Regions from separate parts of the Nocardioides sp. InS609-2 genome, predicted to be linked through region 2. Evidence: predicted binding sites of a transcription regulator. Region 2 holds the regulator's gene; the other holds the start of a gene.
The links. Region 2 encodes HrcA, which represses chaperone genes, less so after heat shock. Its sites were predicted from a motif close to TTGGCACTCGNNNNNNNCGAGTGCCAA; they were not measured.
Positions count from the first base shown of each region.

Region 1: the regulator HrcA is predicted to act here: its motif matches at 3,130-3,156, upstream of groL (chaperonin GroEL).

Region 1 is NZ_CP060034.1:1,920,205-1,926,503, forward strand. It holds gene H4Q84_RS10045 (sulfatase) at 1-1,102, opposite strand, end outside; gene groL (chaperonin GroEL) at 1,341-2,966, opposite strand; gene H4Q84_RS10055 (3-beta hydroxysteroid dehydrogenase) at 3,182-3,922, opposite strand; gene H4Q84_RS10060 (Rrf2 family transcriptional regulator) at 3,999-4,493, shown strand; gene H4Q84_RS10065 (hypothetical protein) at 4,495-5,325, opposite strand; gene H4Q84_RS10070 (hypothetical protein) at 5,322-6,032, opposite strand; gene H4Q84_RS10075 (SGNH/GDSL hydrolase family protein) at 6,042-6,299, opposite strand, start outside.
Region 2 is NZ_CP060034.1:4,213,604-4,219,902, reverse strand. It holds gene H4Q84_RS21625 (HNH endonuclease signature motif containing protein) at 1-897, shown strand, start outside; gene H4Q84_RS21620 (hypothetical protein) at 926-1,252, opposite strand; gene H4Q84_RS21615 (16S rRNA (uracil(1498)-N(3))-methyltransferase) at 1,478-2,212, opposite strand; gene dnaJ (molecular chaperone DnaJ) at 2,212-3,390, opposite strand; gene hrcA (heat-inducible transcriptional repressor HrcA) at 3,434-4,456, opposite strand; gene H4Q84_RS21600 (MBL fold metallo-hydrolase) at 4,569-5,420, shown strand; gene H4Q84_RS21595 (hypothetical protein) at 5,464-5,667, shown strand; gene H4Q84_RS21590 (DUF3097 domain-containing protein) at 5,715-6,299, shown strand, end outside.

The DNA of each region.
Region 1 (6,299 bases), 2.2 Mb from region 2:
CGAGGTCGACCGTCGAAGCGATGTTGGACCGCACGACACCCGGCGGGATGCCCGGGCCACGCACGAGCAGCGGCACCCGCAGCGACTCGCGGTAGGCCAGCAGCTTGCCGGTGTAGCGGTGCTCGCCCAGCAGGTAGCCGTTGTCGCTGGTGAAGATCAGGTAGGTGTTGTCGAGCTCGCCGGCGGCGCGCAGCGCCTCGACGGTGGCAGCGACCCCCTCGTCGACCGAGGCCAGCGACCGGATGCGCTGGGTGAAGAGGCGCTGCAGGGTCGCGGCGCGCTTGCGCTTCTCCTTGCGGATGAGGATCGGCTTGTCCGAGACGTCCTGCTCGTTGTATGACGGCTTGTCGAGCGACGGCAGCCGCGAACCGGGATACAGGCCGGCGTGCCGGGTTGCCGGCGTCGGCGGGGCGGCGCACGTGTCGAGGGGCAGGTTGTCGGTGCACTGGCCGTGGGGGGCGACGTACGACGACCAGATGAAGAACGGGTCCTGGTCGCCGGCGTACTCGCCGATCAGGTCGACCGTGCGGTTGGTGACGAAGTCGTTGCTGTGCAGGTCGTCGTGGTGCTCGACCAGCGCGCCGTCGTCGTACACGGTGTAGTCGAAGGCCTGGTAGGTGCCGTGGGTGAACGGCGCCCAGTGGTCCCAGCCGGCCTGGATGCCGTCGCGCTCGGAGTAGAGGTTGAGGTACTTGCCGACGAACCCGGTGGCGTAGCCCGCGTCGTGCAGCCAGCTCGCGACACTGTTGCCCGGCTCCTTGAGCGCCCCGAACCCGCCATGCGGGCCGGAGTTGCTGCGTACGCCGTTGTTCTGCGCGTACTGACCGGTGACCATCTCGGCGCGGGCCGGGCAGCACAGCGGATGTGGCGAGATCGCCTGGCCGAACGTCGCCCCGCCACCACCGAGTGCCGCTCGGGTCTGCGGCATCCAGTAGAGATCCTCGAGCGTCTGGTCGTCGGTGGTGATCAGCACGATGTTGGGCCGGTCGCCCGGCGCCTGCGCCTGCGCGGCCACCCGCGGCGTTGCCGGCACAGCCGCGATGGCGGCAGCCAGGGCCACGAGGGCGACGGCGAAGCGGGCAGTTCCACGAGATGTCTTCATCGGCCGGGTCACGGTACCTGTGACGCAGCTCCGATCCGGGAAGTTGCCCCGACACGCAACAAGGCCCCCGCTCCGAGCGGGGGCCTTGCTGTCTCGCACGTTGGAGCCAGGCGGTCTCAAAACCACATGTGGCTGGTCTCGAGACGGGTTGCGCACTCCCTCGCTTCGCTCGGGACTACGCCAACCCTCCTCGACCTGATCGCCTTGTCAGCCCTTCGCTGCGCTCAGGGCTGGGCGATCAGAAGTCCATGCCGCCCATGCCACCGGACGGGTCGCCCATCGGGGCGGCCTTCTCCGGCTTGTCGGCCACGACGGCCTCGGTGGTGAGGAACAACGCAGCGATCGAGGCGGCGTTCTGCAGAGCAGAGCGGGTCACCTTGACCGGGTCGTTGATGCCCTCGGCCAGCATGTCGACGTACTCGCCGGTGGCCGCGTTGAGGCCGTGACCGGGCTTGAGGTTGCGCACCTTCTCGGCCACGACGCCGCCCTCGAGGCCGGCGTTGATCGCGATCTGCTTGAGCGGGGCCTCGGTCGCGTAGCGAACGATGTTGGCACCCGTCGCCTCGTCGCCCGTCAGGTCCAGCTTGTCGAACGCGGTGGCCGCAGCCTGCACGAGTGCCACGCCGCCACCGGCGACGATGCCCTCTTCGACAGCCGCCTTGGCGTTGCGCACGGCGTCCTCGATGCGGTGCTTGCGCTCCTTGAGCTCGACCTCGGTGGCCGCGCCGACCTTGATGACCGCAACGCCGCCGGCCAGCTTGGCCAGGCGCTCCTGCAGCTTCTCGCGGTCGTAGTCGGAGTCCGACTTCTCGATCTCGGCACGGATCTGGTTGACCCGGCCCTCGATCTGGCCGGTGTCGCCGGCACCTTCGACGATGGTGGTCTCGTCCTTGGTGATGACGACCTTGCGGGCCTGGCCGAGGAGCTCGACGCCGGCGTTCTCGAGCTTGAGGCCGACCTCCTCGGAGATGACCTGGCCACCGGTCAGGATCGCGATGTCCTGGAGCATGGCCTTGCGGCGGTCACCGAAGCCCGGAGCCTTGACGGCGACGGACTTGAAGGTGCCACGGATCTTGTTGACCACCAGGGTCGACAGCGCCTCGCCGTCGACGTCCTCAGCGATGATCACCAGCGGCTTGCCCGACTGCATGATCTTCTCGAGCAGCGGCAGCAGGTCCTTGACGTTGCTGACCTTGGAGTTGGCGATGAGGACGTAGGGGTCCTCCAGCACGGTCTCCATGCGCTCGGGGTCGGTGACGAAGTAGGCCGAGATGTAGCCCTTGTCGAACCGCATGCCCTCGGTCAGCTCGAGGTCGATGCCGAACGTGTTCGACTCCTCGACCGTGATGACGCCTTCCTTGCCGACCTTGTCCATCGCCTCGGCGATGACGTCACCGACGGTGCTGTCACCTGCGGAGATCGACGCCGTGGCGGCGATCTGCTCGCGGGTCTCGATCTCGGTCGACATGGCGAGCAGCTGCTCGGTCACGGCGGCGACAGCGGCCTCGATGCCGCGCTTGAGACCCATCGGGTTGGCGCCGGCCGCGACGTTGCGCAGACCCTCGCGAACCATCGCCTGGGCGAGGACCGTGGCGGTCGTCGTACCGTCACCGGCGACGTCGTCGGTCTTCTTGGCGACTTCCTTGACGAGCTCGGCACCGATCTTCTCGAACGGGTCCTCGAGCTCAATTTCCTTGGCGATGCTCACACCATCGTTGGTGATGGTGGGCGCGCCCCACTTCTTCTCGAGCACGACATTGCGGCCCTTGGGACCGAGCGTGACCTTGACGGCGTCCGCGAGCGTGTTCATGCCACGCTCGAGGCCGCGTCGGGCCTCCTCGTTGAAAGCAATCAGCTTCGACATAACCCTTGTGATTCCTTCAGAGTCTGGGGGTGTACGGCGCCTGGTGGGCTGCCCGCGACGGACGGACCTCGACCCTCCGACGGACCCTTCCCGCCGGGCTGGAGGACCTCAACGTCACCAGTGCCGTGTTGTCACTCTCATGGCGAGAGTGCCAGCGTCATGTTTAGCACTCGAAGGGGGCGAGTGCAAACGAATCGCGGCCTTCCGGACCCCGGTCAGCGCGCGGCCAGCCAGGTCTCGAAGTCGGGTCCGTCGAGTACGGCGTCGCCCCGGGGCACGAGGGCGCCGGCCCGGATGAGCTTCTCGGCCCGCCCGGGCAGCCACAGCGGCACGGAGATGTAGCGCTTGCCGGCGGCCCGGACGTGGCGGCGTACCTGCCGGATCAGGGTGTCGGGCCGCGGCCCCGCGAGGTTGACCGTGCCGTCCTCGTCGCCGTGCGCGAGCCGGACCAGGTGCGCGGCAACGGTCTCGATCGCCACGGTCTGCACGGGCTGGATCGGCACCCCGACGACCGGGCCCTTGCGTGTCCACTGCATCAGCTGGCCGCCGAAGTCGTGGAACTGCGTGGCCCGCAGGATCGTCGACGGCACGTCGCCACGGCGAGCCGCCTCCTCCTGCGCGAGCTTGGCGGCGAAGTAGCCCCGCCCCTCCAGCCCGTCGATGCCGTAGATCGACAGCGTGACGATGCGACGCACTCCGGCACGGGCACCCGCGGTCTGCAGGTTGCCGGCCACGCTCGTGAAGAACGCAGAGGCCACATCGCGATCCATCGAGGACACATTGGCGGCGTCGATCACGACCTCCACCCCGGCCAGTCCCTCGTCGAGCCCAGCTCCGGTGACGGCGTCGACGCCGGTCGCCCGGCTCAGCACCACGACTTCGTCCCCGGCGGCCTCGAGTGCTGCGACCGCGTGACGACCGGCAAGCCCGGCCCCTCCGATGACGGCGACCTTCATGACGACTCCTCGCATACGTGGATAATTGGTATCCACGTTATACCAGAGAACTCGGACATCCCGTAACCTCGTTTCCATGCGTATCAGCGAAGGAGTCGAGTGGGCCGCTCACTGTGCCGTCGTCCTCGCCCAGCTCCCCGACGGCCTGGCCCTCAACGCCGGGGTGCTGGCGGAGTTCCACGGGGTGCCGAAGCCCTACCTCGCCAAGTCGCTGCAGGCGTTGTCGCGGGCCGGCATCGTGGCGTCGAGCCAGGGCCGCAACGGCGGCTATTCGCTGGCCCGGCCCGCAGGCGAGGTCACCCTGCTCGACATCGTGCTCGCCGTCGACGGCGGTCAGGCGGCCTTCCGGTGCACCGAGATCCGCCAGCGCGCGCCGCACCCGGCACCGCGGAAGTGCTTCCGCAGCTCGTGCGCGATCGCAGCCGGCATGTGGCGGGCCGAGCAGGCGTGGCGCGACGAGCTGGCCACGGTCAGGCTCGACGCACTCGCGTCCGGGGTGGCCGAGATCGTGCCCGACGACGTGATGGCCCAGAACGCCGGCTGGCTCGCCGCACGGATCGGTCGTGCCTGAGTCAGCCCAGTCGGGCGGCCACCAGGTCGGCGAACACCTCCGCGTTGGCCGGGAGCACGTCGAGGTAGAGCCCCGGCTCGGTGACCTCGAGCTCGCTGACGCACCAGTTCCCGTCGTACTTGAGCAGGTCGACGCGGCCGTAGTCGAGCGGCCGGCCGGTGAACTCGGCGGCGGCACGCAGCGCCTCGAGGGCCAGCACCGACTCCGGGCCCGACATCGCGACCTCCGTGGTGCGGCCGCCGAACTGCTCGTGCACGCGGATCTCGCCCGCGCCGGGCACCTTGTTGACCATCGACACGGCCTCTCCGCCGATCACGAACACCGAGGTCTCGCCGTCGGTGTGGATCGTGGTGACAAGTGGCTGGGCCAGGACCGGGGCGTCGGGCAGGGCGATCGCGTTGCCGCGTCGTACGACGGTCACCCCGATGCCGCCGGCACCCACCCGCGGCTTCACGACCACGTCACCGAACTCGGCGACCGTGGCCTCGAGCTCGGCGGCGGAGACCACGAGCCGCGTGGGTACGACGGGCACGTCACCGAGCCGGGCGAGGTAGCCCTTGTCGAGGTTCCACTGGAAGACGTCGGCGCCGTTGAGCACCGTCGTCGTCGCTTCGACCGAGTGAACCCAGGCCAGGAACTCCTCGGATCGGGTCATGTAGTCCCAGGTCGACCGCACGGCGACGAGGTCGGCGCCGACCCAGTCGACCGACGCGTCGTCCCACACGGCCCAGCGGGCGTCGATGCCGCGAGCGATCAGGGCCTTGTCGAGCGTCTCGTGGCCGGGCTCTCCCGCGGGCCAGTCGCGACTGGTGGCGAGGAGTACTGAGTTCACTCGTAGCGCTCCTTCAAGACGTCCAGCTTGTTGGTGCCCTCCACGTTGTCGCCCTTCTCGACGACCACGAGGTTGTGGTAGCAGTGCACCGACCTGACCCAGCGGTCCGTGTACGACGGCTCGTGCTGGTCGACGTACTCCTCGAAGTTGAGGCCGTCGACGAGGTCCTTGACGAGGTCCATCGACGTGCCGCGCGCCCGGGGGTCGGCCTGCCCGCCCCACTCGGGCCAGTACGACGTCTGGGTGTCCTCGATCGCGTAGACACCGTCGTCGGGCAGCAGCGGGAACAGCACGCCGAAGCTCGCCCGCACGTGGTCGGGGACGTGTGACCCGTCGTCGATGACGACCAACGGCTGGTGCTCCTCCATCAGCGAGGTGAGCAGCGCCTCGTCGGTCTGATCCCCTTGTACGACGGTGATCCGGCCGCCGCTCAGCGCCGTCTTGTCCTCGATGTCGAGGCCGATGACGTGGGCCTTCGGGAAGAACCACTTCCACATCTTGAGGGAAGCGCCACCCATGCTGCGGGCGTAACCGCCGACACCGAGCTCGAGCAGCGTGAACTCCTCGCCGCGCAGGTGCTCGAGGTGCCGCTGGTAGTGCGGGGTGTAGCGGTGCACGCCCCACTTGTCGGTGCCGAACTCCACCGCGAGCTCGGTGAGGTCCATGGCGAGCAGCCGGCGTCGTCGTTCCTTCGGGTCCTCGGGCATCCGGTCAGACTAGAACGCCGGAGCATGGTGCCCGAAGGGCAGGTCTTCGGCATGTCCGAGCGCGCGGAGCACCGACGGCAACATCGCCTTGGCCGTACGCCGGTAGCCGGCCGCGCTGGGATGGAACCGGTCGAGGCTGAACATCTCGTCGGGGTTGGTGATGAAGAACGGGCCGACGACATGGGCCAGCGAGACGACGTACGCACCGCGTTCGAGAGCCACCTCGCGCTGGGCGTTGGCGAGCTGACGGCTGGCCCGCGAGCCCAG
Region 2 (6,299 bases):
GGCGACGTGAACGTCGAGCAGGCCGCGGTGATTGCCCGCGCCCTGGACCATCTCCCGGCCGACATCCCCGCGGAGACCCGGGCTGCGGCCGAGGCCCGGCTGGTCGCCGACGCCGGCACCTTCGCACCCCACCAGCTCCGGGTCCTGGGTCGACGGATCCTCGACATCGTCGCCCCCGAGCTCGGCGAGGCCCACGAACGCCGTGCCCTCGAAGCCGAAGAACACGCCGCGCACCGCCAGACATCGCTGACCACGCATCGCCGCGGAGACGGGTCCACCGACATCCGAATCCGGGTCCCCGACGCCACCGCCGACCGACTGCTGACCTACCTGCACGCCTTCACCACACCCCGACGCCACCACCACGAGTCCACCGGCCAGCGACTGCCCCACGACCAAGCCCTCGGCCACGCCTTCCGTGCCCTGCTCGAGACCCTCGACCCACACCGGCTCCCCCTGCACGGCGGCGACGCCACCACCGTCATCGTCACCATCGACATCGACACCCTGCGCGACGGCCTCGGGATCGCCACCACCGACACCGGCACCCCCATCACCGCCGCCGAAGCCCGGCGGCTCGCCTGCACCGCACACCTCATCCCCGCCGTCCTCGGCGGCACCTCCGAGCCCCTCGACCTCGGCCGCGGCACCCGGCTCTTCAGCCGCCACCAACGCAAAGCCTTCGCCCTGCGCGACCACACCTGCCGCGCCGACGGCTGCGACATCCCCGCCGCCTGGACCGAAGCCCACCACCAACACCCCTGGTCCCACGGCGGACCCACCAACCTCGACAACGGCCTGCTGCTCTGTTCGTGGCACCACCACCGAGCCCACGACGACCGCTACCTCCACGACCGACTACCCAACGGCGACCTCAGATTCCACCGACGCAGATAGGAGTGGCAGGTGTCCGGCTAGTCGAATGTCAGCACTTCAACGGCAGGGCTTCTCGAAGGTTGTCGCACTTCCGATAGACCCATGTGCCGCTGCCGAAGCCGTCTTCGGTGCCGTCGACGAACACCTCGACCTGACCGGCCGACAAGATCCGCACGTAGGTCCGGACAGGGTCACCCTCGACCGTGTTGTAGGTCAGCATCGCCTCGGCACCTCGGCCGGCCCGCTCCGCCGCTCGCAGGCACGCCTTCGAGCGTGGGGCATACCGCGCATCGGACGGGACGAGGCGCTCGGCAGCACCACAGGATCCCACGCCGAGACGGTCGAGCCAGCGCTGGTAGACGGGGTCGTCCTGCACTTCTCGCGGGGTGGGAGCGGGCTCGCTCGGACGTGCGACGCCGGGTGTGTTCGCAGGCACAGCGGCCGACGTTTCCGCCGGCTCGCTGTGGGTGCATCCCGTCGCGAACACCATTAGGGCGAGGGCTGACAGCCAGTCCGCACGCATGACTCTCCTCCACACTTCACGGGAGTCGACGTGCTCGTCGGTGATTTGGTTCCGGTCCGGGAGCGGTTGTCCGCACCCTCACCCCCAGCGCGGGGTGCCGGCCAGCAGGGCGGCCACGGCGGCGACGCCGGCGGTCGACGTACGCAGGACTTCGCTGCCGAGCCGCACCGGCACGGCGCCGGCGGCCACGAAGGCGGCGACTTCCTCGTCGGTGAGTCCGCCTTCGGGTCCGACCACGACCACGACGTGGGCGGCGTCACCGACGGCGGGGAGCGGCTGCGCCGCCTCCTCATGGAGTACGACGACCAGGTCGGCCGCCCGGACCAGCGCTGTGGCGTCGGCTGTGTTGGCCAGGTCGGCCACCTCGGGGAACCAGGTGCGACGGGCCTGCTTGGCGGCCTCACGGGAGGTGGCACGCCACTTGGCCAGTGACTTCGTGGCCCGCTCGCCACGCCAGACGGCGACGCTGCGGGCGGCTGCCCACGGGACGATGCGGGTCACGCCGATCTCGGTCAGCATCTCGACGGCGAGCTCGCCCCGGTCGCCCTTCGGCAACGCCTGCACGACGGTGATAGCGGGTGTTGGCGCCGGCAGGACATCGATCGAGTGGACCGTCACCGAGAAGACGCGTTTGCCCGTCGAGGTCACCTCTCCGGTGGCCGACGTACCCGCGCCGTCGGTGAGCACGACCGACTCCCCCACCCGCAGCCGACGAACGGCCACGGCGTGGTGCGCCTCGTCCCCCGTCACCTCGACCGTCGCGCCCGGCCGGACGTCTGCCATCGTCGGCACCAGGTGGACGGGAAGTGACATCAGACGTTGAACGCGTCGCGCAGCCGCCCGAAGACCGACTTGTGGGATGCGCGCACGGTGCCCTGGGGCGACTCCTCGCCACGGATGGCCGCGAGCTCGCGCAGCAGCTCCTCCTGGCGGGCGTCGAGCCGGGTCGGGGTGTCGACGATGACGGTAATGACCAGGTCGCCCCGGCCACCGCGCAGGCCGGGCACGCCGTACCCGCGCATGACGTGCTCGGTGCCTGACTGGCTGCCGGCCGGGATGTCGAGGTCGAGGCTCGTGACGAGCTCGGAGTCCTCGGCGGGCTCGAGGTCGGCCTCGAGCAACGGCAGCTGGACGGACGTGCCGAGAGCTGCCGCCGTCATCGGCAGCGAGACGGTGCAGTGCAGGTCGTTGCCGGCCCGGGTGAAGGTCGCGTGCGGCTCGACCTGGATCTCGACGTAGAGGTCACCCGCCGGTCCGCCGCCGGGGCCGACCTCGCCCTGCTCGGTGAGCTGGACGCGGGTGCCGGAGTCGACGCCGCCGGGGATCTTGACCTTGAGGGTGCGGCGCGACCGCACCCGGCCGTCGCCAGAGCACTCGCGGCACGGGTCGGGGATCAGCGTGCCGAAGCCGCGGCAGGCCGCGCACGGACGCAGGGTGCGGATCTCGCCGAGGAACGAGCGCTGCACCTGGGCCACCTCGCCGACGCCACGGCACGTCTCGCAGGTGATCGGGCTGGTGCCCGGCGCCGTGCCGTCGCCGTGGCAGGTGGTGCAGACGACGGCGGTGTCGACCTTCAGGTCCTTGGTGGCACCGAACGCTGCCTCGGCGAGGTCGATGTCGAGACGGATCAGTGCGTCCTGGCCACGTCGCATGCGGGGCCGCGGCCCACGCGACCCGCCGGCCCCGCCCGCTTGGCCGCCGAAGAACGCGTCCATGATGTCGGTGAACGAGAAGCCGGCACCCTGCCCGAAGCCACCGGCACCCGCGCCGGCACCGCCGAACGGGTCGCCGCCACGGTCGTACGCCGCGCGCTTCTGGGGGTCCGACAGCACCTCGTAGGCGCGGGAGACCTCCTTGAACTTCTCCTGCGTCTCCGGGTCGGGGTTGACGTCGGGGTGGAGCTGCCTGGCCTGCTTCCGGTAGGCCTTCTTGATGGTGTCGGCGTCCGCGTCGCGGGCGACACCGAGGAGCTCGTAGAGGTCCTGACTCACGTTTGTCTGTCTTCCTAACTTCTTGATGCCCAGAAAATGAGGCTCAGGCCTCGTCGAGAATGCGGGACACGTAGCGGGCGACCGCTCGCACCGCCGTCATCGTGCCGGGGTAGTCCATGCGGGTGGGGCCGACGATGCCGAGGCTCGCCAAGGCGTCGTCGCCGGGACCGTAGCCGGTGGCCACGACGCTGGTGGAGGAGAGCTCGGCGTACGGGCCCTCGTGGCCGATGCGCACCGTCACCGTCCCGCCGGTGCTGGCCTCGCCGAGCAGCTTGAGCAGCACCACGTGCTCCTCGAGTGCCTCGAGCAGCGGTCGGACCGAGGTGTCGAACGAGTCGCCGTACCGGGCTAGGTTGGCGGCGCCACCGACCGCCACCCGCTCGTCGCCGCGGTGGTCTGACATGGCGTCCGAGAGCGTGTCGACGATGGCGGTGACGAGACTGTCGGGTACGGCGCCGGGTGCGGTTGCCAAGGCCGCGAGCGCGGTGATGGCGTCGGCGATGCGCTCGCCGACGACAGCCCGGCCGATGCGCGTGCGGAGCGCCGCGAGCACGTCGTCACCGAGCGGGTCGGCGACCTCCACGAGCCGCTGCTCCACCCGGCCCGTGGAGAGGATGAGCACCACGAGCAGCCGGGTCGGCGCCAGCGCCACCAGCTCGACGTGGCGAACGGTGCTGCGCGAGAGGGTGGGGTACTGCACGACGGCGACCTGGCGGGTGAGCTGCGAGAGCATCCGCACCGAGCGCTGTACGACGTCGTCGAGGTCGACCGCCCCGTCGAGGAACGTCGAGATCGCGCGCTTCTCAGCTGCGCTCATCGGCTTGACCGTGGTGAGCCGGTCGACGAAGAGCCGGTAGCCCTTGTCGGTCGGCACCCGGCCGGCGCTGGTGTGCGGCTGGTGGATGAAGCCTTCCTCCTCCAGCACCGCCATGTCGTTGCGCACGGTGGCCGGTGAGACGCCCAGCCCGTGTCGTTCGACGAGCGCCTTGGAACCGACCGGCTCCTCGGTGGCGACGTAGTCCTCGACGATGGCCCGGAGGACGGCGAGCTTGCGGTCGTCGGTCATGTGGGCCCCCTCTCGGCTCGTTGCTGGCACTCCATCACGACGAGTGCCAAGACTACCCGCCCGGGCACGTGCTCCCGGGCCGGGATCTGCTGACCCCCGATAGCCTGCGACCATGTCTGACTTCATCGAGGTGGCCGATCGCGTCTGGGTGGCGCGTTACGAGTGGTTCGACGTCAACGTCACGGCGGTCGGCAGCGATCGCGGCCTGATGGTGGTCGACACCCACGGGTCCGGGCTCGCCGCCACCGGCGTCATCGAGGACCTGCGCCGCCTGGGCGCCGGCGAGGTCACCACGGTGGTCAACACGCACTCCCACTTCGACCACACCTTCGGCAACGCGGCCTTCCGATCGGCGTACGGCGACATCGCGATCCACGCGCACGAGAACGCCGCGGCGGCTACCGTCGTCTCGGGCGAGCGCATCAAGGGCCACTACCGCGAGGACTCCGACGACCCGCACCGCGAGGAGATGCTCGCGACCGACGTGGTCCCGGCCGACCACACCTTCTCCTCCGCCGTCGCTCTCGACCTGGGCGACCGCGTGGTGGAGCTCGTGCACCCCGGTCGGGGTCACACCGACGGCGACCTCGTGGTCCGCATCCCCGACGTAGACGTGGTGCTGGCCGGAGACCTGGTCGAGGAGTCTGCCCCGCCGGTCTACGGCGTCGACTGCTTCCCTCTCGACTGGCCGCACAGCATGGACATCGTGCTCGGCCTGACCACGTCGAGGAGCACGGTCGTGCCGGGTCACGGCGCACCGGTCGACCGCGACTTCGTCGAGATCCAGCGCAACGACCTCGGCCTGATGGCTGACGCGATCCGCAACCTGGCGAGCCGCAGCGTCCCCCTCGACCAGGCGCTGGAGGTCGGCGACTTCCCGTTCCCGGCCGAGCGTCTCGCCGACGCCGTACAACGTGGCTACGAGCAGCTGCCGCCCAGCAGGACCCAGCTCCCTCTCGTCTGAAGGGGGCGTTGACGGGTGAGCGCCCGCCCTGTTGGGTCGGAGCATGAGCGAACACGAGGATGAGTCCCCCCAGGCCGGCATCACCGACGACCAGCTGCCCGAGGACCTGCAGCCCGGCGAGGACAACCCGCTCGCCGAACCACTCGAGCCCGACGACGTCGACCGCGACCTCGAGATGGACGCGACCCAGGAGCCCGACGAGTCAGACGAGTCCGAGGGGTCCAGGGAGTCCGACACCGACGCCTGACGGCGCGCCCCCGCCATCGGGGACGTCGGGCCACCTAGCGTTGGCGGGTGACCTCCCCTGATCGCTACGGCTCCGACGTCCTCTCCACCGATTGGAAGAAGCCGAAGCGCGGCCGCGCCCAGGAGCACTCCGCCGACCTCGGCCTCGTCGTCGAGGAGGTCACCACCGAATGGTGCGGCGAGATCATCGCCGTCGACCGGGACCTCTACACCGTCACGCTCGAGGACCGCCGCAGCAAGCGCCGTACCTTCCCGCTGGGTCCGGGCTTCCTGCTCGACGGCAAGCCGGTGATCCTCACCCCGCCCCTGCGGCAGTCGGCCCCCGCCGCCCCCACGCGTACGGCGTCCGGCTCGGTCGCCGTCCAGGGAGCCAAGGCCCGGGTGGCCCGGCAGAGCCGGATCTTCGTCGAAGGACGCCACGACGCCGAGCTGGTCGAGCGGGTCTGGGGCGACGACCTGCGCATCGAGGGCGTGGTCGTGGAGTACCTCGGCGGCGTCGACGACCTGGCCGACCACCTGCGCGACTTCAAACCCGGTCCGGAGCGCCGGGTCGGGGTCCTGGTCGACCACCTGGTCCCCGGGTCGAAAGAGAGCCGGATCGCCCAGGCCATCGTCAAGTCACCCGTCGGGAAG